Linked DNA regions of Pseudorhizobium banfieldiae. The protein of the gene in region 2 interacts with the protein of the main gene of each other region in a pairwise test. Links are inferred from orthologs where the notes say so. Each region holds a gene or a part of one and is shown on either strand. Other genes may lie near its edges. The genes, in order: leuS and ligA.

Region 1 (12,425 bases), 1.7 Mb from region 2 along the record:
GATCTGAACGCTTTCCGGCGGGGCGAATGGGCGAAGGACCGTCAGTGGGGCTATCCGCAACCCTCGAACAACTCGGCTTACGCCTTGGGCGACTTAAGACCGGCACGCCGGCCCGGCTTGATGGAACCACAATCGACTGGGATGGTATCGGGCGCCAGGAAGCAGATAAAGATCCGGTCCCGTTCTCGTTCCTCACGGAGGCCATAACGACGCCACAGATTGCCTGCGGTATCACCCGGACGACCAGCGTCACTCATCGGATTATCGAAGAGAACATTCACCGATCCGCTATGTACTCTGGCCAGATCGAAGGCGTTGGCCCACGTTACTGCCCCTCAATTGAAGACAAAATCGTCCGCTTCGGCGAACGAGACGGTCATCAGATTTTCCTGGAGCCAGAGGGTCTCGATGATGATACCGTTTACCCTAACGGCATTTCCACCTCCCTGCCCGCTGACGTACAGGAAGCGTTCATCCATAGCATACCGGGGCTCGAACACGCTCGGATCCTGCAGCCGGGCTACGCCATTGAATACGACCACGTCGACCCTCGAGAACTCTCTTCATCTCTGCAACTCCGCAAGATGCCCGGCCTTTTCCTTGCCGGGCAGATCAACGGAACCACAGGATATGAGGAAGCCGCCGCGCAGGGGCTTGTAGCGGGCCTCAATGCCGCTCGTCTTGCAGGTGATCAAGATACGTATACCTTCAGCCGTTCCAGCTCCTATATCGGCGTCATGATCGACGATCTGACCAGCCGAGGGGTTACCGAGCCCTATAGGATGTTCACCTCGCGCGCCGAATACCGGCTGTCGCTCCGAGCAGATAATGCTGATGAGCGGCTCACGCCGGTAGGCGTTGAGCTCGGGCTGGTTTCGACAGTAAGAAGGGAACGGTTTGAGAGGTACGAGAACGACCTTGAGGATTGGCGGGGTCAGCTGACGAGTGTTTCGGTAACGCCAAACGAGGCGGAACGATTCGGCATTAGTCTTAACCGGGATGGACAACGCCGCACGGCCATAGACCTTCTTGCGTATCCTGATATCGATCCGGAGAAGATCCGCGCGATTTGGCCGGAACTCCGCGCGATGTCGGAACGCACCGCAGCTGCTCTCAAGATCGAAGCCGGTTATGCAGTTTATCTCGAGAGGCAGGAGAGCGACGTTCTGGCTCTTCGGCGTGACGAGGGGGTGTCCATACCACCGGACTTTGACTACCAAGTACTGTCTGGTCTCTCCAATGAGTTAAAGACGAAGCTTTCGAGCCTGAGACCAGCGAATCTGGCCCATGCTTCTCGAATTGAGGGAATGACTCCAGCCGCATCCGCCCTGCTCCTCGCCAATCTTCGTAGGCAGGAGAGAGAGCATAAGGAACGCGTATCGTAATGTTGTTGAACGGCAGGCCTGTTTCACGTGAAACGCATCAGCGGCTAGAGCATTTCGCAGAGCTTTTCCAAAAATGGGCGAAGCGCATCAACCTCGTTGCACCATCGACCCTGGAGGAAGTCTGGAGCCGTCACATCGAGGACAGTGCTCAGGTGTTTCAGATCCACCCGCAGCCAGCTGAATGGATCGATCTCGGCTCCGGCGGTGGTTTCCCTGGCATCGTGACGGCCATATTGCTTGCTGAGGCAAATGATGGCTTCGTGCATCTGGTTGAAAGCAATCAGAAGAAGGCAGCGTTCCTACGGGTGGCGCTGATGGAGTGCGGGGCGAGGGGCTCTGTATACCCCGGCCGGATCGAAGAGGCTCAAACGAAGATTGCCCATTGCGACATGATTTCCGCACGAGCATTGGCCGAGCTCAACCTGCTGTTTCGCTACTCCTCCCCCTGGATGGTCGGAAAATCCTGCCGTGCCCTTCTCCACAAAGGCCGGGATTACCAGCGCGAGGTAGAGAAAGCGCGTAGCGACTGGGACTTTGATCTGGTAATACATACCAGCGCCGTCGAGAACGACTCAGTGATCCTCGAAATCAGCGGACTCCGGCCAAAGGTTTGATCTAGCCTCGTCAGGTGCGGCATGACTAACGGCAATCGTATCATCACAATCGCCAACCAAAAGGGTGGGGTGGGCAAGACCACGACTGCCATCAACCTCGCCACGGCGCTTGCAGCCATAGGCGAAACCGTCTTGATCATCGACCTGGACCCACAGGGGAATGCAAGTACCGGCCTTGGAATCGATCGAAGAGATCGGGAATTGTCATCCTACGACCTTCTGATGGGTACTCATTCCGTCGAACAGACCGTCCTGCCGACGGCTGTGCCCAACCTTTCTATCGTGCCCTCAACCATGGATCTCCTCGGGCTTGAGATGGAGATATCGCAAGAAGCTGATCGGGTGTTCAGGCTCAAGCGGTCGCTCTCGGCCGCGATGCCTTATACATATATCATCGTCGATTGCCCCCCGTCGTTCAACCTGCTGACCATGAACGCCATGGCCGCAGCGCAATCCGTCCTTGTGCCGCTGCAGTGCGAGTTCTTTGCGCTCGAGGGCTTGAGCCAGCTACTCGAGACGGTGAATCAGGTTCGTCAGACGGTTAATCCCGCGCTCGACATCCAGGGCATCGTGCTCACCATGTTCGACTCCCGGAACAATCTGGCGCAGCAGGTGGTGAACGATGTGCGCACCTATCTCGGGGACAAGGTCTACCATACGCTGATCCCGCGCAATGTCCGTGTTTCCGAAGCTCCCAGCTACGGAAAACCCGCGATCCTCTATGATCTGAAATGCGCCGGCAGTCAGGCGTATCTGCAGCTGGCGTCGGAAGTGATTCAGCGTGAGCGTCGGCGAAAAGCGGCGTAACGAAAGGACCAAGTATGAGTGATGATCTTTCGAAGCGTCGCCTTGGCAGGGGTCTTGCTGCACTGATCGGTCAGATGGATCAGCCGCTGCCAGTCGACGCCGCCCCAAAGGAGATCAGTGCCGACCGGATGGTCCCGATAGAACATGTCAGCCGAAATCCGCGAAATCCGCGGCGCCAGTTCGATGAGGCGGAGCTCCAGGATCTCGCCAGTTCGGTCAGCCAGCATGGGATCGTTCAGCCCGTGGTCGTCCGGCCGGTCGGCGACCGATATGAGATTATCGCTGGAGAGCGGCGTTGGCGCGCTGCACAGCTCGCTGGGCTTCACGAGATTCCCGTCATTGTCAGGGACGTCGATGACCGGACGGCCTTGGAGATCGCGATCGTCGAGAACGTCCAGCGTGCCGACCTCAATCCTCTGGAAGAGGCGTTAGGTTACGATCAACTGATCGCGGAATACGGCTATACCCAGAATGACCTCGGCGGGATCATCGGCAAAAGCCGCAGCCATGTGGCCAACAGCCTCAGGCTCCTGAAGCTCCCAGAGCCTGTCCGTGACATGCTCGCCTCCGGCGAATTGTCTGCCGGCCATGCTAGGGCCCTTGTCACGACATCCAATCCGGTTTCCCTAGCTCGTACGATCGTCGCAAAGGGAATGTCGGTTCGGGATGCGGAGCGGCTGGCCCAGAACGACATCAAGGCACAGTCTGAGCCCAATCAATCCAAGGTAGAGAAAAAGGACTCCGATACACTTGCACTGGAGCGGACGTTGTCGGACTCGCTTGGTCTGGATGTCAGGATCAACCACAAGGGCGGGCCTGGCCAGATCCGCATCAATTATCGGACGCTCGATCAACTGGAAGAGATCTGCCGACTCTTGGAACGGCGCTGATCATCTCTGCTGACGAGCAGATTGCAGCGCAACCGCCATAAGCGTTTGAAACGCGATGCTCTGCTCCAAGCTTTGCCTTTGGCGAGATTGCAGGATCGCAGACTGGAGGCGGTGTCCCTCTCGAGACAGCGCTTCCGTGCGCCAGCGTCCGAGCGCCCTTTCGATCAGCGGCTTGCGCTTGAAGTGGATGTGCCGCCCGAGCGTCATCATGACCTGAGATGCCTGGACTTTCTTGTCGTCCATTTCGGTGCGCATGAGTTCCATCATCTGGAACTGCTTGAGACAGGATTGCAGGACGAGAAATACCGGTGTCCGCGAGGTTTCGATCTTCTGCAGCGCATGGCGGAGCGCTACCAGGTCACCTGTAAGGACCGCGTCGACCGCCTCATCCGGTGAAACGCCACTCGCATCACCGATGATCGCAGTTACGTCCTCCTCCTCGACCATGACCTTGCCGCGGCAGTAGAGCGCGAGTTTCCGGACCTCGTTACGCGACGCCACGCGGTCGCCGCCCAGCAAATCGAGCAGCTGATGCCGTGCTGCAGGCGAGATCGACAGGCCATCCTCCGCGAGCAACGTATCGATGAGGGCGTTCAGCGCCTTGACGTCGTCGGGGTAGCAGGGTGTTATCGCGATCGTCTTTGCAGGCTCTGCAATCTTCCGCAAGCCGCTGCCCTTCTTGAGGTCGGCTGCCTCGATAATCAGGGCATTGGCGGGGGGACTCCCCTCAGCAAGAACAGCGAGAGCATCGACCACCGCCTTCTCGTTGGCGGCATTTCGAAGCCAGACGAGCTTTTTGTCGCCGAAGAGACCAAGGGAGTTTACTTCGTCAAGCAGGCGGCCCGGATCGCTTTGCAGGTCCGACACGTCAAGCTTTAGCGTCGCGAAGGGATCCTCCTGAGCGATGCCAGTTTTGCGGGCGAGCAGGGCAGCACGCTCGGATACAAGGCCGCGATCCGGGCCGTAGATGACGAACACACGATAGAGTTCATGCGCCTTTTCGGCGAAATGATCGAACTCGTGTGACTTTATTTCTGCCATGTCACCTGCGGTGGTGGCTGGTTTGCCAAGGCAATGGCGAGATCGGCGCGGATGAACTCGGCCACCTCTCGTGCTGCCCGGTTTTCCGCATCCCGAACAGAGCGGAGTTCCGCAAACTCCTGGCGCGAGACGTCCAGCAGCGCAGTGGCCGTCCTGCTGCCTCTCTTGAGGATCTCTCCATCAGAAACGCGGGACAAGGTGTAGGATCCTGCCACGATGACACGCCCTGGCTGAAGCTGGCCCGCGTCTTCATCGTCTAGGATATCACTGTAGCTCGACGAAACACTCAGCTCTACCTGATACGAGGGGTTGGCTGCTTCCCCACTGCCTCTAGATGTGAGGAAGACGAGATGGTTTCGAACAACCTGCCCTACCCGCGTTCCAGCGTCGGAGAAGCCGACACCTGCAAGCGCGGCGCCGCTGCCGGACGCTTCACCATAGAGCGGACGCACCTGACATGCGGCCAACCCGGCCACAAGGATGATGCCCGAAACGACGGCGCCGATCAGGCGAAGGGTGCGGAGGGTGTCAGACGACAATGTTTACGATCCTTTGTGGAACGACAATGATCTTCTTCGGCTGCCGGCCATCCAGGGCGGAGCGCACGGCACCTAACTGCAGAACCGCTGCCTGGACGGCATCTTGGTCTGCGTCACGGACGATTGTCAATTCGGCCCGCTTCTTGCCGTTGATCTGCACCGGAAGCATGATCTCGTTCTCGACCACCAGTGCATCATCATAGCGTGGCCATGCAGCCTGCGCTAGCATTCGTCCGTTGCCGAGCGCTGCCCAGCACTCCTCCGCCAAGTGTGGTGTCATTGGCGCGACAATCTGAACAAGAATCTCTGCGGCGTCCCGAACGGCGGCGAGGAACAAGGCGTCACCGTCGCCAGCGGCGACCCGCGCCAGGGGTGCCGCGAGCGCGTTCACAAGTTCGTAGATCCGCGCAACGGCCTTGTTGAAGGAGAGCTTGTCATAATCATCCTGGACCGCCTTCAGCGTCCTGTGGGCAATTTGGGAAACGGCCAGTGCCTCGCCTTCGCGTGCCGGTGCCGGCGCCACTCCTTTAAGATTGTCGGCCGCTTCCGAGATCAGACGCCAAAGACGCTGAGTAAAGCGGTGTGCGCCCTCCACGCCGGCTTCCGACCAGATGACGTCGCGGTCCGGCGGTGAATCGGAGAGTACGAAAAAGCGGGCGGTGTCGGCCCCGTAGGACGCGATGATGTCGTCCGGATCGACCACGTTCTTCTTCGACTTCGACATCTTCTCGATCGAGCCAATCGCGATTTCCTCGCCGGTTGCGAGCAATGTTGCACGGCGCCTCCCGTCAGTTTCCTCGATACGGATATCGGCGGGCGCAACCCATTCCCCCGATGGCCCGCTGCCGCGGCGGTAAGTCTCATGGACGACCATGCCCTGAGTGAAGAGACCCTTGAATGGCTCCTTCACTTCGACATGGCCTGTTTCCTTCATCGCGCGGGTAAAGAACCGCGAGTAGAGAAGATGGAGGATGGCGTGCTCGATGCCACCGATATACTGGTCCACCGGCAGCCAATGGTTAGCCGCCTTCGGATCCGTCGGCTCATCCTGCCAAGGTGCCGTGAAGCGGGTGAAGTACCAGCTGGAATCGACGAAGGTGTCCATCGTGTCGGTCTCACGACGGGCGTCACCGCCGCATTGCGAGCAGGCGACGTGACGCCATGTCGCATGTCGGTCCAGCGGATTGCCGGGTTGGTCGAAGGTCACGTCGTCGGGAAGCCGGACCGGCAGGTCCATCTTTGGTACCGGGACGACACCACATACCTCGCAATGGATCACGGGGATCGGGCAGCCCCAGTAACGCTGGCGCGAGATGCCCCAGTCCCGCAGGCGGAAGTTCACCTTGCGCTCGCCTTGGGGCTTGTTGCCAAGCATCGTCTCCGACAACCGTCTGGCGACCGTCTCGAACGCTTCTTCGGTTGAGAGGCCGTCGAGGAAGCGCGAGTTGATCATCACGCCATCGCCATCGTAGGCAGTGTCACCGATCGCGAAATTCCCTGCGTCGTCGCCTGCCGGCATAACGACCGGCACTACGGGGAGATCGTACTTGCGTGCAAAATCCAAGTCGCGCTGGTCGCCCGACGGGCAGCCGAAGATCGCGCCGGTACCATAGTCCATCAACACGAAGTTGGCGATGTAGACCGGTAGCTCCCAGCTTGGATCGAGCGGATGCCTGACCCGGATGCCAGTGTCCATACCCTTCTTTTCGGCCGTTTCCAGCGCTGCCAGCGAAGTACCCTGCCTGCGGCACTCGTCGGCGAAGGCTTCGATAGCCGGATTCGCGGCTGCTGCTTCCCTTGCCAGCGGATGATCTGCCGCGATCGCCAGGAAGGAGGCGCCGAAGAGGGTGTCGGGACGGGTCGTATAGACCGTCACCTCGGACTGGCCTGCCGGTGCGGTTTCGGCCACAAGCTCCCAACGGATCGTCATCCCCTCCGACCGGCCGATCCAGTTCTTCTGCATCAGACGGACCTTTTCGGGCCACTGATCGAGCGTATCGAGGGCGTCCAGCAGATCCTGGCTGAAGTTGGTGATCTTGAAGAACCACTGCACCAGCTCACGCTGCTCCACCAGAGCGCCGGATCGCCAGCCGCGTCCGTCGATAACCTGTTCGTTGGCAAGCACGGTGTGGTCAACGGGATCCCAGTTGACCTTGGAGAGCTTACGGTAGACGAGCCCCTTTTCCATCATGTCGAGGAAAAGATGCTGCTGCCGGTGGTAGTAGTCGACGTCGCACGTGGCGAACTCCCGCGACCAGTCGAGCGACAGGCCCATCGCCTTCAGCTGGGCCTTCATTGAAGCGATATTCTGATAGGTCCACTCCTTGGGGTGAACCTTGTTGTCACGCGCGGCGTTCTCGGCCGGCATGCCGAAGGCATCCCAGCCCATTGGGTGGAGGACGTTATAGCCCCTCGCCCGCTTGTAGCGCGCCACAACATCGCCCATGGCATAGTTGCGGACGTGGCCCATGTGAATGCGGCCAGAGGGATAGGGGAACATCTCGAGGACGTAATATTTCTCGCGCGGGTCGGCGTTGTCGGTCTCGAAGACCTTGGCCTCGCTCCAGATCTTCTGCCAGCGCGGCTCGGCGTCGCGCGGATTATAACGTTCACTCGCCATTTCTATGATATTCCGGGGTAAATGCAGACTGGGATTGGTCAGACCTTCATCATGAAACCCTGCAAGCGTCAAGTTTTCCGGGCATCTCGCCGGGTAAAGTTTGGCGCCGAGCACAAGCGCGGCTTGGCAGGCGGATAGGGGCCAGTTAAGCGGTGTGCGACCTTTGATAGCGAGCGCGAGGGAAACGAGATGACGTCAGAGGAACGGCTGCAGGATGTGCTGGCACGGATCACGGACGCAGAGCGAAGGGCCAAACGGCAGCCGCAGTCAGTGACGCTGGTGGCCGTGTCGAAAACCTTTGATGCGGAGGCGATCCGTCCGGTCATCGCGTCCGGTCAGCGGGTGTTCGGGGAGAATCGCGTTCAGGAAGCCCAAGGCAAATGGCCGGCACTGAAGGAGGAGTTCAAGGACATCAAACTTCACCTGATCGGTCCGCTGCAATCCAACAAGGCCGCCGATGCCGTGGCACTCTTCGATGTGATCGAGACGGTCGACCGCGAGAAAATCGCGCGGGCGCTTGCCGATGAAATGCAGAAGCAGGACCGCCAACCCCGTCTCTATGTGCAGGTCAATACCGGGCTGGAGCCGCAGAAGGCTGGTATCGCGCCAAGGGAGACAGTGGCATTCGTGGACTTCTGCCGGGGCGACCTTGAGCTTTCGATCGAAGGTCTGATGTGCATACCTCCCGCGGACGAAAACCCCGGGCCGCACTTTGCACTTCTGGCCAAGCTTGCTGATCAGTGCGGCTTGCAGAAGCTCTCGATGGGAATGTCGGGAGACTTCGAGACGGCGATCGAGTTCGGTGCTACCAGCGTTCGGGTGGGGTCGGCCATTTTTGGCAATCGTTAAGGCCCCCTTAGAGCTTTAGTCTGGCTTTCCGTGGCCGTCTGCATCATCCTAAACTGGTTCCAAATGCTGCGCTGGGACCACGGGAGGAGCAGATGCAGAGCACATACTTCGACATCTATCGGGAGTGGCAGACGGCTCCGGAGGAGTTCTGGCGCCGTCAGGCGGAGACGCTTCATTGGTTCAAGCCGATCGAAAAGGTCTTCGACAAGGACCAGGGCGTTTATGGACGCTGGTTCGTCGGCGGTGAGACGAACACTTGCTACAACTGCATAGATCGGCACGTGAGCAAGGGACGCGGCGACCAGACGGCGCTGATCTACGACAGCGCGATGAACGGCGACAAGAGGAAGTACAGCTTCGACGAGATGCTCGTCGAGGTCCAGGCTATCGCCGCCGTGTTGCGCAATCACGGCGTGGGCAAAGGCGACCGGGTCGTCATCTACATGCCCATGGTTCCCGAAGCTGTCTTCTCAATGCTGGCCTGTGCGCGCCTCGGGGCGGTCCATTCCGTGGTATTCGGCGGATTTGCCGCGCACGAGCTTGCCGCCAGGATCGACGACTGCGGTGCCAAGGTAGTGATCAGCGCCAGTTGCGGACTGGAGCCCGGCCGGGTGGTCGCCTACAAGCCCCTGCTCGATCACGCGCTCGGTATCGCGAAGGTCAAGCCGGATTTCTGCCTTGTCCTGCAGCGGGACGAACTGCATGCGGCGCTGCGCTATGAGCATGGCGACGTCGATTTCCGCCAGGCGGTCGAGATCGAGAAGGTCAACGGCACGGTGGTCGATTGCGAGCCGGTAACTGCCACCGATCCCTTGTATGTGCTCTACACGTCTGGAACCACGGGTCAGCCCAAGGGAGTGATCCGTGACAATGGCGGGCACATGGTGGCGCTCAACTGGACGATGAAGAACCTCTACGGGGTCGAAGCTGGCGAGGTGTTCTGGGCCGCCTCCGACATCGGCTGGGTCGTCGGGCACTCCTACATCGTCTATGGCCCGCTTCTTGCCGGAAACACGACCGTCCTGTTCGAGGGAAAGCCGGTCGGAACTCCCGATGCCGGAACCTATTGGCGGATTGTATCTGAGTATGACGTGAAGGTCCTTTTCACGGCCCCCACGGCGTTCCGCGCCATCCGCCGGGATGATCCGGAGGGAAAGCTTGTCGAAACATACGACCTGTCCGGCTTGCGTGCCCTCTTCCTCGCAGGCGAGCGGGCCGATCCGGAGACGCTGAAATGGGCAGAGCAGGTGCTGCAGGTTCCCGTGATCGACCACTGGTGGCAGACAGAAACGGGCTGGCCCATGGTTGGCAACCCGGTGGGCCTGGGGCTGTTGCCGTTCAAGCCAGGTTCGCCGACGCACCCCATGCCAGGATATCTGATCGAAGTGCTGGATGATGCGGGCCATCCTGTTCCGACCAACACGCTCGGCAATATCGTCGTGAAGCTGCCCTTGCCGCCCGGTTGCCTCGTCAGCTTCTGGAATGCGGACGAGCGTTTCCGTCAGGGATGCCTCGAGGAGTTCCCGGGCTACTACAAGACGGCGGATGCCGGCATGCTTGATGACGATGGCTACCTCTTCGTGATGGCGAGGACGGACGACATCATCAACTGCGCCGGCCATCGGCTTTCCACGGGTGCGATGGAGGAGGTCTGCGCCATGCATCCGGATGTCGCGGAGTGTGCCGTGGTCGGCGTCGCGGATTCCCTCAAGGGGCAGATCCCCTGCGGCTTCCTCGTCCTCAAGAACAACGTAACCCGCGATGAGAAGCTGATCGAGAAGGAGGTCGTCGACCTTGTCCGCAACGAGATCGGGCCAGTCGCCGCCTTCCGTACCGTGATGGTCGTGAAACGACTGCCGAAGACACGGTCGGGCAAGATCCTGCGTGGAACGATGCAGAAGATCGCCGATGGGATGCCGTGGAAGATGCCTGCCACCATCGATGACCCGGTGATCCTCGACGAGATCATCGAGATCCTCAAATCCAAGGGATATGCCAAGGGCGCCGCCGACACGGCAGCCTGACCACGACCTGGCAATTTGCAGAAGGGCCCCCACTAAAGCGGGGGCCTTTCGCATTTCAGCATGTGTGCACCTTAAGCTCCGCACCAGCCAGTTAACATATTGTTAACCATGCCTACGCTACACCGATCTAACCATTTCTTTACGTAGATGACCAAAGTGCTAACAGACGCTCGCTCGATCCGAATCAAGGGCCGCTCCTTTCTTGCGGTCGTCCTGTCGCCCGACCTGCCGCTCGACGAGTGGCTGACGCGGCTCGACGACCTCGCCTCGCGTTCCGCCGGGTTTTTCCTCGGGCGCCCCGTGGTCCTGGACGTCACGGATCTCGATGTCGATCGTGGGCAGTTGAAGGAACTGCTTGCCGCATTCGCCGAACGCAATGTCAGCATCATGGGGATCGAGGGCGCGCGTCCCTCGCTGCTCGGTCCGGGCATGCCGCCAGGTCTCAAGGGCGGCCGTCCCGTTTCCGAGGACAGCATGGCGAGGGAGCCCGCCGTCGAGCTACCCGCCGCTAGTGCCGCCCCGGAAGTCGCCCGGGACGTTCGTCCCGCGCTACAGTCGATAATCGTCCGGGAACCGATCCGGTCCGGGCAATCCGTCATCTTTCCGGAAGGCGATGTCACGGTGATCGGATCCGTCGCCTCCGGCGCGGAGGTGATCGCAGGTGGTTCCGTTCATATCTACGGCGCTCTTCGCGGCCGGGTCATGGCAGGATCGGTCGGCAATTCCTCGGCGCGCATCTTCTGCCGCAAGCTCGATGCAGAACTGCTTGCGATCGATGGCATCTACCAGGTTGCCGAGAACATGGCAGCCAACCTGAAGGGCCAGCCCGTCCAGCTCTGGCTCGAAAACGATACAATAATGGCTGAGAAACTCGCCTGAGCCAAAAGGCCGGAACACAGGAGAAGACCATGGGGAAAGTCATTGTAGTGACATCAGGCAAGGGCGGGGTCGGCAAGACGACATCGTCCGCGGCGCTCGGCGCAGCCCTGGCCCAGAAGGGCGAGAAAGTGGTTGTCGTCGATTTCGACGTCGGACTTCGCAATCTCGACCTGGTGATGGGTGCGGAACGTCGCGTCGTCTACGATATCGTCAACGTGATACAGGGGGATGCCAAGCTTCCGCAGGCACTCATCCGCGACAAGCGGCTGGAGACCTTGTTCCTGCTGCCTGCATCGCAGACTCGTGACAAGGACGCATTGACGCCGGAGGGCGTCGAAACTGTCATCAATGAACTGAAGCGCGTCTTCGACTGGGTGATCTGCGACAGCCCTGCTGGCATCGAGCGCGGTGCGACCCTTGCTATGCGCCATGCCGACATAGCCGTGGTGGTTACCAATCCGGAAGTCTCGTCTGTTCGCGATTCCGACAGAATCATCGGGCTTCTGGACGCCAAGACGTTGAAGGCCGAGCGGGGAGAGCGGATGGAGAAACACCTTCTCCTGACACGCTATGATCCTCTCCGCGCCGAGCGCGGCGACATGCTCAAGGTGGATGACGTCCTGGAAATCCTTTCTATCCCGCTGATCGGCATCATTCCGGAGAGCATGGACGTTCTTCGCGCTTCGAATATCGGGGCCCCGGTGACCCTGGCCGATGCTCGCAGCGCCCCGGCTCAGGCCTATTTCGATGCCGCCCGTCGGCTTTGCGGGGAGGCGC
Region 2 (12,132 bases):
ATGTTCCAGCACTCTGCGTAGAAAAGCAGCAAGAAGGCAGGTGACTCGCGGATCGCGGTCACGCCTGCTGCCAAGGTCTTGATCGAGGATCAGGACTAACGCATGAGAAAGCAAGACGAATGACAATCGGACTCCTCGGTTTCCAGACGACCATTGCAGCCCCCGTCACAATGACGGGTATCGGGGTGCATTCGGGCGCTCCGGTCACCATCACCTTCCAGCCTGCGGAGGCCGGTACCGGCATCATGTTCAGCCGCAGTCTGGACGATGGCAGTTCGGTGGAATACCGCGCGGTTTCGGCACAGCTCGGACCAACCGATCTCTGCACCGTGCTGGGCGGCTCGCCGGCGAAATGGGTTGCGACCATCGAGCATGTGATGGCCGCCCTTTATGCGCTGTCGATCGACAATGTCGTGGTCGAGGTGGATGCGGGCGAGATGCCGATCATGGACGGCAGCTCCTATCCGTTCATCGAGGCGCTGGAGCAGGCCGGTATCGTCAACCTCGGCGCGAAGCGTCGCTACATCAGGGTGGTGAAGCCGGTACGGATCGATTCGGGCGCGTCCTGGTCGGAGTTCCGCCCTTACGACGGCACGCGTTTCGAAGTCGAGATCGACTTCTCCACGCCGCTGATCGGACGGCAGAGCTGGAAGGGCGACCTGACGGCCGCCTCCTTCAAGGAAGAGCTTGCCCGCGCCCGTACCTTCGGGTTCATGCGCGATGTCGAGCGGCTGTGGGCTGCCGGTTACGCTCTCGGTTCCTCGCTGGAGAATTCCGTGGTGATCTCGGACGACGACACGATCGTCAATGTCGAGGGACTTCGCTACGAGGGTGATGAGTTCGTGCGTCACAAGACGCTCGATGCCGTCGGCGACCTCGCACTGGCGGGCGCGCAGTTCATCGGTTGCTACCGTTCCTATCGTGGCGGCCACAAGATGAACGCCAACGCCCTGAAGGCTCTGCTCAGCGACCCCACGGCCTATGAGATCGTCGAGGCACCGGTCCGCAGCACCCGCGTTCGCGCCGTCGAGTTCGTACCGGTTAAGGAACCGGAAGTCGCCGCCTGGTTTGCTTAATCCAATCTTCCAGTCCAACTGGCCGCTCCTTGTGAGCGGCCTTTCTTTTTGACCGGACTTGCGGTTTTCGCGGCGGTCCTTCGTCCTTCCGGGCAGGGAACCTTGCCACAAAATTGCGTTAATGCGCCCGCATTGCGTTGCCCAGCGCCTGCTTGTAAGGCTAGAAGGCCAGTTGGTGCAGGGGCGCCATTGCGCGGGACGATCGGGAACTGTCGAATGACTTATGCGAGGTCTGTTGGAATGAAGAGAACGGCGAGGATAGCCTTCGTGTCCATGGCTCTGGCCTGCGCCGGCGTCGCAGTAACCGCGTGTCAGTCCGACAAGGATATCGACATCACCAAGCTGGGCGTCGAGACCGATCCACCTGAAGTTCTCTACAACCAGGGCCTGGCCAACATGAAGGCCGGCAACATCGCAGAAGCAAGCCGCAAGTTCGACTCCATCGACCGCCAGCATCCGTTCACGGACTGGGGTCGCAAGGCGCTCGTGATGAGCACGTTTGCCAAGTACCGGCTCGGGCGCAACGAAGATGCGATCACAACCGGGAACCGTTACCTGAAGCAGTATCCGAACACCGAGGATTCGGCCTATGTCCAGTATCTGGTTGGCCTTTCCTATTCCAAGCAGATTGCCGACGTGACGCAGGATCAGCGCGCAGCCGCCCAGACCATCGATGCCATGTCCAAGGTCGTCAACGACTATCCCGATTCCGAATACGTCGAGGATGCGCAGGCCAAGATCCGCTTTGCGCGAGACCAGCTCGCGGGCAAGGAGATGCAGGTCGGCCGCTATTACCTGGAGCGGAAGGAGTATCTGGCGGGAATCCAGCGTTTCCGCACCGTTGTGGAGCGCTATCCCACGACCAACCAGATCGAGGAAGCTCTCGCACGCCTCGTCGAGTCCTATTATGCGATGGGGATCGTGGAGGAGGCGCAGACGGCGGCGGCCGTGCTCGGCCGAAACTACCCCGACAGCCAGTGGTATGCCGATTCCTACAAGCTGCTGCAGACGGGCGGTCTGGAACCGCGTGAGAACCGTGGCTCCTGGATTTCTCGCGCAGGGGCAAAGCTCATCGGGGCCTGATCGTGCTCGTCCAGCTTTCGATCCGCGATATCGTTCTGATCGAGCGGCTGGATCTTGCCTTCGAATCCGGCCTCTCCGTGCTGACGGGCGAAACCGGTGCAGGCAAATCGATCCTGCTCGACAGCCTGTCGCTGGCTCTCGGTGGGCGAGGCGATGGCGGGCTCGTCCGGCACGGCGAGGACAAGGGGCAGGTAACGGCCGTCTTCGACGTGCCCGGGCAGCATCCCGTCCGACAGCTTCTCCGCGACAGCGGCATCGATGACGACGGCGACCTCATCTTCCGGCGCATCCAGAACGCCGATGGGCGGACTCGCGCGGCGATCAACGACCAGCCGGTCAGTGTCCAGCTGATGCGGCAGATCGGCCAGCTTCTGGTGGAGATTCATGGCCAGCACGACGACCGGGCGCTGACCGACACCAACACCCATCGCGACTTGCTCGATGCGTTTTCCGGCCTGGCCGATGAGGTGAAGCAGGTCGGGGGGCTCTATCGCACTTGGAAGGAGGCCGAGCGCGCCTTCAAGGCGCATCGGGCCAATGTCGAGGCGGCGGCGCGGGAGGCGGATTACATTCGCGCATCCGTCGAGGAGCTCGAAGTGCTAAGTCCCCGCGATGGCGAGGAAGAGGAACTGGCGGAGCAGCGCTCGCAGATGCAGAAGGCCGAGCGAATCGCCGGCGACATTTCCGAAGCCTCCGAGTTCCTCAACGGCAATGCCTCGCCCGTGCCCTTGATCGCTTCCATGGTGCGGCGGCTGGAGCGCAAGAGCCACGAAGCGCCGGGCCTGCTGGAGGAAACCGTCGAACTCCTGGATGCTGCCCTGAACAGCCTCTCCAACGCCCAGATGGAGGTCGAGGCGGCGCTCAGAAAGACGGAGTTCGATCCCCGCGAACTGGAGCGCGTCGAGGAGCGACTGTTTGCGCTGAGGGCCGCGGGACGAAAGTATTCCGTTGCCGTCGCGGACCTGCCAGCACTTGCAGAGAAGATGGTTGCCGATCTTGCCGATCTCGATGCCGGTGAAGAGAAGCTCGGCCAGCTGGAAAAGCAGGCCGCCGCCGCGAAGGCTGCCTTCGATTCCGCGGCACTGACGCTGTCGGAGAAGCGCCGGCAGGGCGCCCAGACGCTGGCGAGAGCGGTGATGGAAGAACTCCCCGCTCTCAAATTGGAACGGGCCTGTTTCATGGTCGAGATGACGGCCGATCCGCAGGCAGCGACCGCGGAGGGCATCGACACTATCGAATTTCACGTCCAGACCAATCCGGGTACGCGTCCGGGTCCGATCATGAAGGTCGCGTCCGGCGGTGAGCTTTCCCGCTTCCTGCTGGCGCTGAAGGTCGCGCTGGCGGATCGCGGTTCGGCCCCAACGCTGGTCTTCGACGAGATCGATACCGGAGTGGGCGGTGCCGTCGCGGATGCGATCGGCCAGCGGCTGAAGCGGTTGTCGGCGACAGTGCAGGTGCTCTCGGTCACTCACGCGCCCCAGGTGGCGGCGCGTGCGGCAACACATCTGCTCATCTCCAAAGGTCCCGCGGGCGAAGGCTCGGAGAAGATCGCCACGCGGGTCGCGACCATGGCGCAGGAGCACCGGACGGAAGAGATTGCCCGCATGCTCGCTGGTGCATCGGTGACCGACGAGGCCCGCGCGGCTGCAGCGCGTCTGCTGGCAGGCGGCGGCTGAAACCGGTCTCTTCCCATCCTCCGGAATTGCACTAAAAAAGCGACTCCATCTCGGAGTGACTTTCATGGCTGACGCGCAAATACCGGTTGATTCACTGAGCGAAGAACAGGCGGCAGCGGAGCTTGCTTTCCTTGCCTCCGAGATCGCCCGGCACGACGAACTCTACCACAGTCATGATGCACCAGAGATCTCGGACGCGGAATATGACGCGCTGAAGCGGCGCAATGATGCGGTCGAGAAGCGGTTTCCCCAGCTTCGTCGGGCCGACAGCCCGTCGCTACGGGTCGGTGCCGCGCCGCTCCCGACCTTCGCGCCCATCACCCATTCGCGCCCCATGCTGTCGCTCGACAACACGTTTTCCGACGAGGACGTACGCGACTTCATCAACTCCGTCTACCGCTTCCTCGGCAAGCTCCCGGACGGTTCAATCGCCTTCACCGCGGAACCGAAGATCGACGGACTGTCCATGTCGATCCGCTACGAGAACGGCCGGCTCGCCAATGCCGCTACCCGCGGCGACGGCACGACGGGGGAGAACGTCACTGCCAACATCTTGACGATCAAGGAAATCCCGAACCAGCTCCCGGACGGCGTGCCGTCCGTCGTGGAAGTGCGCGGCGAAGTCTACATGACGAAAAGCGATTTCCTGGCGCTCAACGAGAGGATGGCGGCCGAGGGCAAGCAGACCTATGTCAACCCGCGGAACACGGCCGCCGGCTCGCTGCGCCAGCTCGATGCAAAGGTGACCGCGAGCCGCAACCTTCGCTTCTTCGCCTATGCCTGGGGCGAGATTTCCGACATGCCGGCCGACACCCAAATGGGAATGGTGGAGAAGTTCCGGGAATGGGGGTTCCCCGTCAATCCGCTGATGAAGCGGCTGAATTCGGTCGAGGAGATCATCGCCCACTACACGGAAATCGGCCTGAAGCGGCCCGACCTCGATTACGAGATCGACGGCGTCGTCTACAAGGTAGACCGGCTCGACCTGCAGCAGCGGCTCGGCTTCCGCTCGCGTAGCCCACGCTGGGCGACCGCGCACAAATTCCCGGCTGAGCAGGCGTTCACCCGGGTGGAACGGATCGACATCCAGGTCGGACGTACCGGAGCGCTGACGCCGGTCGCGCGCCTGACCCCCGTGACCGTCGGCGGCGTCGTCGTCACAAATGCCACGCTGCACAACGAGGACTACATCAAGGGCATCGGCAATTCCGGTGAGCGCATCCGCGAGGACGAGCATGACATCCGCATCGGCGATACCGTGATCGTGCAGCGGGCAGGGGACGTCATCCCGCAGGTCCTCGATGTCTTGATGGAAAAGCGCCCGGCGGATGCCGTGCCTTACGAGTTTCCGAAGAAATGCCCGGTCTGCGGCAGCCATGCGGTGCGGGAGAAGAACGGAAAGACCGGCAAGCTCGATTCCGTTACTCGTTGCACCGGCGGCTTCGTCTGCCGCGCACAGGCGACCGAGCATCTGAAACACTTTGTGTCACGCAATGCCTTCGACATCGAGGGGTTGGGATCAAAGCAGATCGACTTCTTCTTCGAGGCGGACGATCCGGCGTTTTCGATCAAGACCGCTCCGGATATATTCACATTGAGGAGGCGGCAGGAGGCGTCGCCACTCACGAAGCTTGAGAACATCGAGGGCTTCGGAAGGGTGAGCGTCCGCAAGCTCTTCGACGCCATCGACGAGCGGCGATCCATTGCGCTCCACCGCTTCATTTACGCACTCGGTATCCGCCATGTGGGGGAGACGACCGCAAAGCTCTTGGCGCGCTCCTACGGGACCTATGACGCTTTCTCGGAAGCGATGCAGGAGGCGGCCGATCTGACGGGGGAGGCTTGGGAGAACCTGAACAATATCGAGGGGATCGGCGAAGTGGTGGCGCGGGCGATGGTCGAGTTCTTCAAAGAGCCGCGCAATCGCGACGTGATCGGACGTCTGCTGCAGGAGGTGACGCCTCAGGCCGCCGAACAGGTTTCCACCGCTGACAGTCCCGTCGCCGGCAAGACGGTAGTCTTCACCGGCAGTCTGGAGAAGTTCACGCGAGACGAAGCCAAGGCGCGCGCTGAAAGCCTCGGTGCAAAGGTGGCCGGTTCCGTTTCCAAGAAGACCGATTACGTCGTCGCAGGGCCGGGTGCCGGCTCCAAGCTCGACAAGGCGAGGGAGCTCGGTGTGGAGGTCATGGACGAGGACGAATGGCTGGCGCTGATCGGGGGATGATCTCGCTTTTGCCGAATCAGGGTCGCTTGCGCTAAGGCTTGGGCAGCAGAATTAGGGCCGACCTTGAAAACCATTGCCATCGACTTTGAAACCGCCAACGAAACGCGCGGCAGTGCCTGCTCCGTCGGGCTCGCCTGGATCGAGAATGGGGAGGTCGTGCGCGTCGAGGAGCGGCTGATCCGCCCGCAGGACATGCGCTTTTCCTCTTTCAACATCGCCATCCACGGCATCCGCCCGGAGCATGTCGAAGACGCGCCGGAGTTTCCGGAGGTGATGGAAGAGTTCGAGGAGGATTTCCGCGGCGCGACGATGATCGCGCACAACGCGGCCTTCGATTTCAGCGTCTGGCGCGCTTGCCTCGATCTCTATCGCCGCGGCTATCCGGAACTCTCCTATGTCTGTAGCGTCAAGATGTCCCAGAAGGTCTGGCCGCATCTCGGCTCCCACCGGCTCAACGTGCTGGCGGCTCATCTCGGGTTGAAGTTTGCGCACCACAATGCCGCCGAGGATGCCCATGTCTGCGCACGTGCGGCGATCGCAATCGGAAACTCGCTGGGGGTGTCACACATCCCCGACATTCCGGCATTGATTGGCATGAAGGTCGGCCGCCTCTTTGACGGTGGTTATGCACCCTGCACCTGCCGGCTGAAGTAGATCGGCTGCTTCCGCTTGTAACCTGCGCCGTCGCGCTTATCTGTGATCACGGATGGTTTACCGGAGTGCCCGATGATGAAACGACCTGCCTTGCTTGTCTCTGCTGCGGCACTGGCCGCTGGTCTGTTTGCGGCGGCTGCCTCTGCCGAAGTCGTCGGCAAGGTAGGGGTCGACTGGATCGGCAACGACATCATCATAGAGGCGGTCGCCGATCCGGAAGTGAAGGGTGTGACCTGCCATGTCACCTATTTCGACCGCTCGATCATCGACCGGCTGAAGCAGGGCAACTGGTTCGAGGATCCGTCCAACAGCTCAATCGCCTGCCGCCAGACCGGACCAATCGAGATCGGCGATATCGACCTTTCGCGCGGAGGAGAAGAGGTCTTCCGCCAGGGCCGTTCGCTGATCTGGAAGGACCTGCTGGTCAAGCGCATCTATGACAAGGCGAACGATACCCTGGTCTACCTCGCCCATTCGCGGCAGGTTATCGAAGGCTCGGCCAAGATGGCCATCTCCACCGTGCCGCTTTACGGGCAGGAAGTGAACTGGACCAACGGCAAGCCATAGTCGCTCACGCGATTGCTGCGGCCGCGGCGCGTCCGGCGACGCGACCTGAAAAAAGACAGCCGCCGAGGAAAGTGCCTTCAAGCGCGCGGTAGCCATGCATGCCTCCGCCTCCGAAGCCCGCCGCTTCGCCCACGGCATAGAGTCCTGGCACCGGCTGTCCGTCATTGCCGAGAACGCGTGCCGAGAGATCTGTCTCCAGCCCGCCGAGCGTCTTGCGGGTCAGGATGTTGAGCTTCACGGCGATCAACGGGCCGTGGGCCGGGTCGAGGATGCGATGCGGCCGTGCCGTGCGGATCAGCTTGTCGCCCATTGACCGCCGGGCGTTCTGGATGCCGATCACCTGCAAGTCCTTCCCGTAGGGATTGGTCATCTGAAGATCGCGCGCCACGATCTGCCGCTCTATCCCTCCCAGCTTGAGCAGATCATTACCGGCGATGCGGTTCATGCCGCGCACCAGTTCATCGAGACTATTCGCAACGACGAAATCCTCGCCATTCTCCTTGAACGCCTCGACCGGCCCCGTCGCGCGACGGCCGACGGCGCGGCGGGCTGTCAGCCGCCAGTCGCGGCCGGTGAGATCAGGATTCTGTTCTGAACCTGAGAGGGCAAATTCCTTGCGGATGATCGACTGGTTGAGGATGAACCAGGAATAGTCGTAGCCCGTGGAGAGAATGTGCTGCAGTGTCCCGAGCGTGTCATACCCCGGGAAAAACGGTGCCGGCAGGCGCTTGCCTGTGGCGTCAAGCCATATGGAGGAGGGACCAGGCAGGATGCGGATACCGTGGTTTTGCCAGACAGGGTTCCAGTTGCGCAGACCTTCCGTGTAGTGCCACATGCGGTCGCGGTTGATGATGCGCCCGCCGGCCGATTCCGTGATCGCCAGCATCCGTCCGTCGACGTGCTTCGGCACGCCGGAGACCATGAACTTCGGCGCCGGGCCGAGGCGGGCGGGCCAATCCCTGCGCACGAGGTCATGGTCGCCGCCGATCCCGCCGGACGCGACGATCACGGCCTGTGCGTGAAGTTCGAAATCGCCCACAGATGTTCGAGAACTTTCCGCCCCGCGCAACGCTGCGCTGGGCTCGAGTATCGTCCCCGCGATGCCCGTCACTGCACCGTTGGTTACGATCAGCCGGTCGACCCGATGCCGCCATAGGAAGCGGATCCTGCCATCCCTCTCTGCCTCGCGGCCACGCTTCTCAAAGGGTTCGACAACGCCGGGGCCCGTGCCCCAGGTGATGTGAAAACGCGGGACGGAATTTCCATGTGAGGTAGCCGACCAGCCCCCGCGCTCGGCCCAGCCGACGACGGGGAAGAGGCGGTGGCCCATGGCCCTCAACCAGCCCCGCTTCTCGCCTGCGGCGAAGGCGAGATAGGCTTCGGCCCAGGCACGGGGCCAGTAGTCTTCGGGACGGTCGAAGCCGGCGGATCCGAGCCAGTCCCCGCGCGCGAGCTCGTAACTGTCACGGATACCCATGCGGCGCTGTTCGGGGGAATCGACTAGGAACAGACCGCCCAGCGACCAGAAGGCCTGGGCTCCGAGATTCTGCTCAGGCTCCTGGTCGACAATGGTCACGGAACGGCCGGCATTAGCCAGTTCCGTCGCAGCCACCAGTCCCGCCAGGCCGGCGCCCACGACGATCACTTCCGATTGGGCCCGGCTCATCGATCCTCCTGTCAGGATGCTATCGCATACTCGTGCATCCATCTCCCCCAACCATAGAGGCATCGCGATATCCGCAAAGTCAAGCTCGGGCCGGAACGCGGAAAGAGCCCGCGTCGGCGGGCTCTTCCGTGTTTCGTCCTTTACGAGGCGGCTTACTTCACGTAGACGATTTTGCCGCCGTTGGCTGCCGTGTCGATCGCCAGCACATTGTCAAGTTCAATGCTGTTTTCCTGCAGTTCCGCCATGATCTCAGCGTCTGCCTGAACCTGAGCCTTGGCATCTGCCGTCATGTCTGCTGTCGGGTTGCGGAACATCTCAGGAATCGGGTTATTGGCGTCGTCGCTATCGGAGTTCTCGTCGATGCGGACGATGCGAACATCATCGCTCATGGTGGATGCGCTTGTGGAGCCAGTGGTAGTCTGCGCGAATGCAATTCCGCCGAGCGACGCGGTGGAAAGGGCTGCGGCGAGAGCAAGTGTTACGGCGTTTTTCATGTTTGTTCTCCCTAGTGGATTTCCGATCGACAAGCCTTGGCTTAGCCGAACAATTCGCTGTCCGTTGGGACACTAGGGCAACACTGGGCGGCCGAGATCGTTCCAGGCGAATCAGGCAAACCCATCACGGGCAGATAACGAAAGCGTCATCTCCGGGTTGTAGATTACCGGAGATGAGCCGTGGGATCAGGCCGCTTCGCGAGTCAGTTCGTCGGCGATTACGGTGTCGAGGTTGAGGAAGCAGACCATCGTCTTCTCCAGCGCCACGATGCCGCGGCAGAAGGCGCGCTGGGCTTCCGGGATGATTTCCGGCGCCGGCTGGAGATCTTCGGAGCGGATGGTCATCATGTCCGAGACCTGCTCGACGAGAAGACCGACCAGCTTGCCCGCGATGTCAGTCACGATGATCGCGGAGCGTTCGGATGGCTCGGTCATCTTCATGCCGAGGCGGCAGGCCATGTCGATCACGGGAATGACGGCGCCGCGCAGGTTGATGAGGCCCAGCACATAAGGGGGCGTATGAGGCATCGGCGTAACCGGCGCCCAGCCGCGGATTTCGCGGATCGCCATGATGTCGATGCAGAATTCCTGATCTCCAAGATGGAAGGAGACGATTTCGAGATAGGCTCCCGATTGCTTGATGGCGTTGCTCATTCTTTTCTCCCACCTGCCAAGGGGCTCGCGACTTATGCCGCGGACGCTGCCATTCAGGCTGCCATGGATTGTCTGGATATCGATGCGGAGTTCGAGAATGACCTCGATGACATCATGTCGGCATGGCTCGCCTGCGTCCGGTTCGAGTAGCCGCGGGACGCTGTCGGAATCCACCTTCGCGCCGCAAGCATGCCCCTCAATTATTAAGCTTCTGCTAAAACCGTGCGGCCTTCAGGCCCCTTCCAGCACAGAAAGATTTTGAGTAAGATCGCCGTATGGACATGGTTTTGCCCGCATCGCATCGTCTGCCTCTCGTCGCACTCACGATACTGGTTGGTGTCGCGGTCAGTGGCGGGGCGTTCTACGGCTGGATGCGTTACGGGTCGGATATGTTGATAACCCTCAGCGAGAACGGCCTTTCCGGTTGTCTCTGAACCTCTCCCTGTTTGAGACAAATCAGCGCGCACGGTGACGCGATCCGCTATTGATTTGCGAGCGCGGGGCCTTTCGCCTATCGAGGGTGGGCTTTGCCGCAGATGGCATGAAGAGAGAAAGACATGAAAACGCTGCGCATCATCCTCTGGGCCGCCGTAATCCTGCTTGGCGGCGTCCTCGCATGGCTGACATTCGAGGTGACACGAAGCAAGGAGCAGATTGCCGAAGGTCCTTTTGGCGTGCCGTTCCAGCTCGTGGCCCAGGATGGGCAGCCAATCACCGAAGAAGCCTTCCGTAAGAAGCCGACCGCTCTCTTCTTCGGCTTCACCCACTGCCCGGAGGTCTGCCCGACCACGCTCTATGAACTGAACGGCTGGATGCAGCAGGTCGACCCAGACGGTACGAAGCTCGCCGGCTATTTCGTGACGGTCGATCCGGAGCGCGACCCGCCCGAAATGCTCGGGCAGTACATATCGAACGTGACCGACCGCATCGTCGGGATCTCCGGCCCGCCGGAAAAGGTCATCGAAATGGCAAAGGGCTTCAAGGTCTACTTCAACAAGGTGCCTCTCGACGAGAAGGATCCGACCGGCGACTACACGATGGACCATACGGCCTCGGTCTTCCTTCTCGATGAGGAGGGCCGCTTCGTCGGGACCATCTCCTACGGCGAAAACTCTGAGACTGCCGTGAAGAAACTCGAAAACCTGATCAGCGGCTGATCGAGCGCATTGCAGTTGAAGGGGCGGTGCCTTTGTGGCATCCGTCCCGCATCCGCAACCATCCGAAAGCGCAATCTTGAGCGAGATCCGCCTCTACGTCAGCACCACCGAAAAGGATGCCGAGCGCATCCTCGATATATTCACGGACATCTTCGGCGAGGAGGACTACGCGCTCGGGACCACCGAGGTCGACGAGAAGCGGGATCTCTGGGAAGCCTCGGTCTACCTGATGGCGGACGAGGAGGAAGAGGTCCGGCAGCGCATGTCGGATGGTCTCGCGCCAGCCTTCCCCCAAGCCCTGATCGAGAGGGAGGTAATCCCCGATGTCGACTGGATCGCGAAATCGCTCGAGGGGCTGAAGCCGGTTCGGGCAGGGCGCTTTCTGGTTCACGGCTCGCATGACCGCGACAAGGTCCGTCCCAACGATGTATCGATCGAGATTGATGCCGGCCAAGCCTTCGGGACCGGGCATCACGGGACGACCGCCGGCTGCCTGGAGATGATCGATGCGGTCGCCCGGGCCCGCCCGATCCGCAACGCGCTCGATCTCGGTACCGGCAGCGGCGTGCTCGCGATCGGCCTTAGGAAGATCCGCAACATCCCCATTCTTGCCACTGATATCGACCCGGTCGCGGTTCGGGTGGCTCAGGAGAACGTCCGGCGCAACGGGATCGTGTCTGGACTGCGGCTTGTGACGGCGCCAGGCTTCCATTCGCCCGCCTTCAGGCAAGAGGGACCTTTCGACCTTATCACCGCCAATATTCTTGCCCGGCCGCTGATGCGCATGGCGCCGCAACTTGCAGCCAACGTCGCATCCGGTGGATCGGTGATCCTGTCGGGGATTCTGGCCGAGCAGCGCTGGAAGGTTCTTGCTGCCTATA

The links.
Region 1: the proteins of ligA (region 2) and leuS interact in binary tests that used the Escherichia coli proteins (3 or more experiments, as listed by UniProt). The link is inferred for Pseudorhizobium banfieldiae from one-to-one orthologs.

Annotation. Positions count from the first base shown.
Region 1 is NZ_FO082820.1:3,758,821-3,771,245, reverse strand. Bases 5,066-8,295 are described here. They hold leuS (leucine--tRNA ligase), read right to left. Parts: upstream 7,897-8,295; coding sequence 5,266-7,896; downstream 5,066-5,265. Other genes in these bases: NT26_RS18195 (YggS family pyridoxal phosphate-dependent enzyme), read left to right, coding at 8,086-8,295; NT26_RS18205 (hypothetical protein), read right to left, coding at 5,066-5,276. Outside these bases: tRNA uridine-5-carboxymethylaminomethyl(34) synthesis enzyme MnmG, read left to right, coding at 1-1,385; 16S rRNA (guanine(527)-N(7))-methyltransferase RsmG, read left to right, coding at 1,385-1,999; NT26_RS18220 (ParA family protein), read left to right, coding at 2,021-2,806; NT26_RS18215 (ParB/RepB/Spo0J family partition protein), read left to right, coding at 2,821-3,696; holA (DNA polymerase III subunit delta), read right to left, coding at 3,697-4,737; more of NT26_RS18205, read right to left, coding at 4,725-5,065; more of NT26_RS18195, read left to right, coding at 8,296-8,745; NT26_RS18190 (propionyl-CoA synthetase), read left to right, coding at 8,838-10,769; septum site-determining protein MinC, read left to right, coding at 10,917-11,648; septum site-determining protein MinD, read left to right, coding at 11,678-12,425.
Region 2 is NZ_FO082820.1:2,067,722-2,079,853, reverse strand. What follows is about bases 3,543-6,479. They hold ligA (NAD-dependent DNA ligase LigA), read left to right. Parts: upstream 3,543-3,899; coding sequence 3,900-6,059; downstream 6,060-6,479. Other genes in these bases: NT26_RS10235 (3'-5' exonuclease), read left to right, coding at 6,123-6,479; recN (DNA repair protein RecN), read left to right, coding at 3,543-3,835. Outside these bases: lpxC (UDP-3-O-acyl-N-acetylglucosamine deacetylase), read left to right, coding at 120-1,076; NT26_RS10250 (outer membrane protein assembly factor BamD), read left to right, coding at 1,293-2,159; more of recN, read left to right, coding at 2,162-3,542; more of NT26_RS10235, read left to right, coding at 6,480-6,713; NT26_RS10230 (CreA family protein), read left to right, coding at 6,789-7,280; NT26_RS10225 (FAD-binding dehydrogenase), read right to left, coding at 7,285-8,946; NT26_RS10220 (hypothetical protein), read right to left, coding at 9,099-9,440; NT26_RS10215 (chemotaxis protein CheW), read right to left, coding at 9,627-10,094; NT26_RS10210 (SCO family protein), read left to right, coding at 10,652-11,251; NT26_RS10205 (50S ribosomal protein L11 methyltransferase), read left to right, coding at 11,328-12,132. UniProt on the Escherichia coli protein: DNA ligase that catalyzes the formation of phosphodiester linkages between 5'-phosphoryl and 3'-hydroxyl groups in double-stranded DNA using NAD as a coenzyme and as the energy source for the reaction.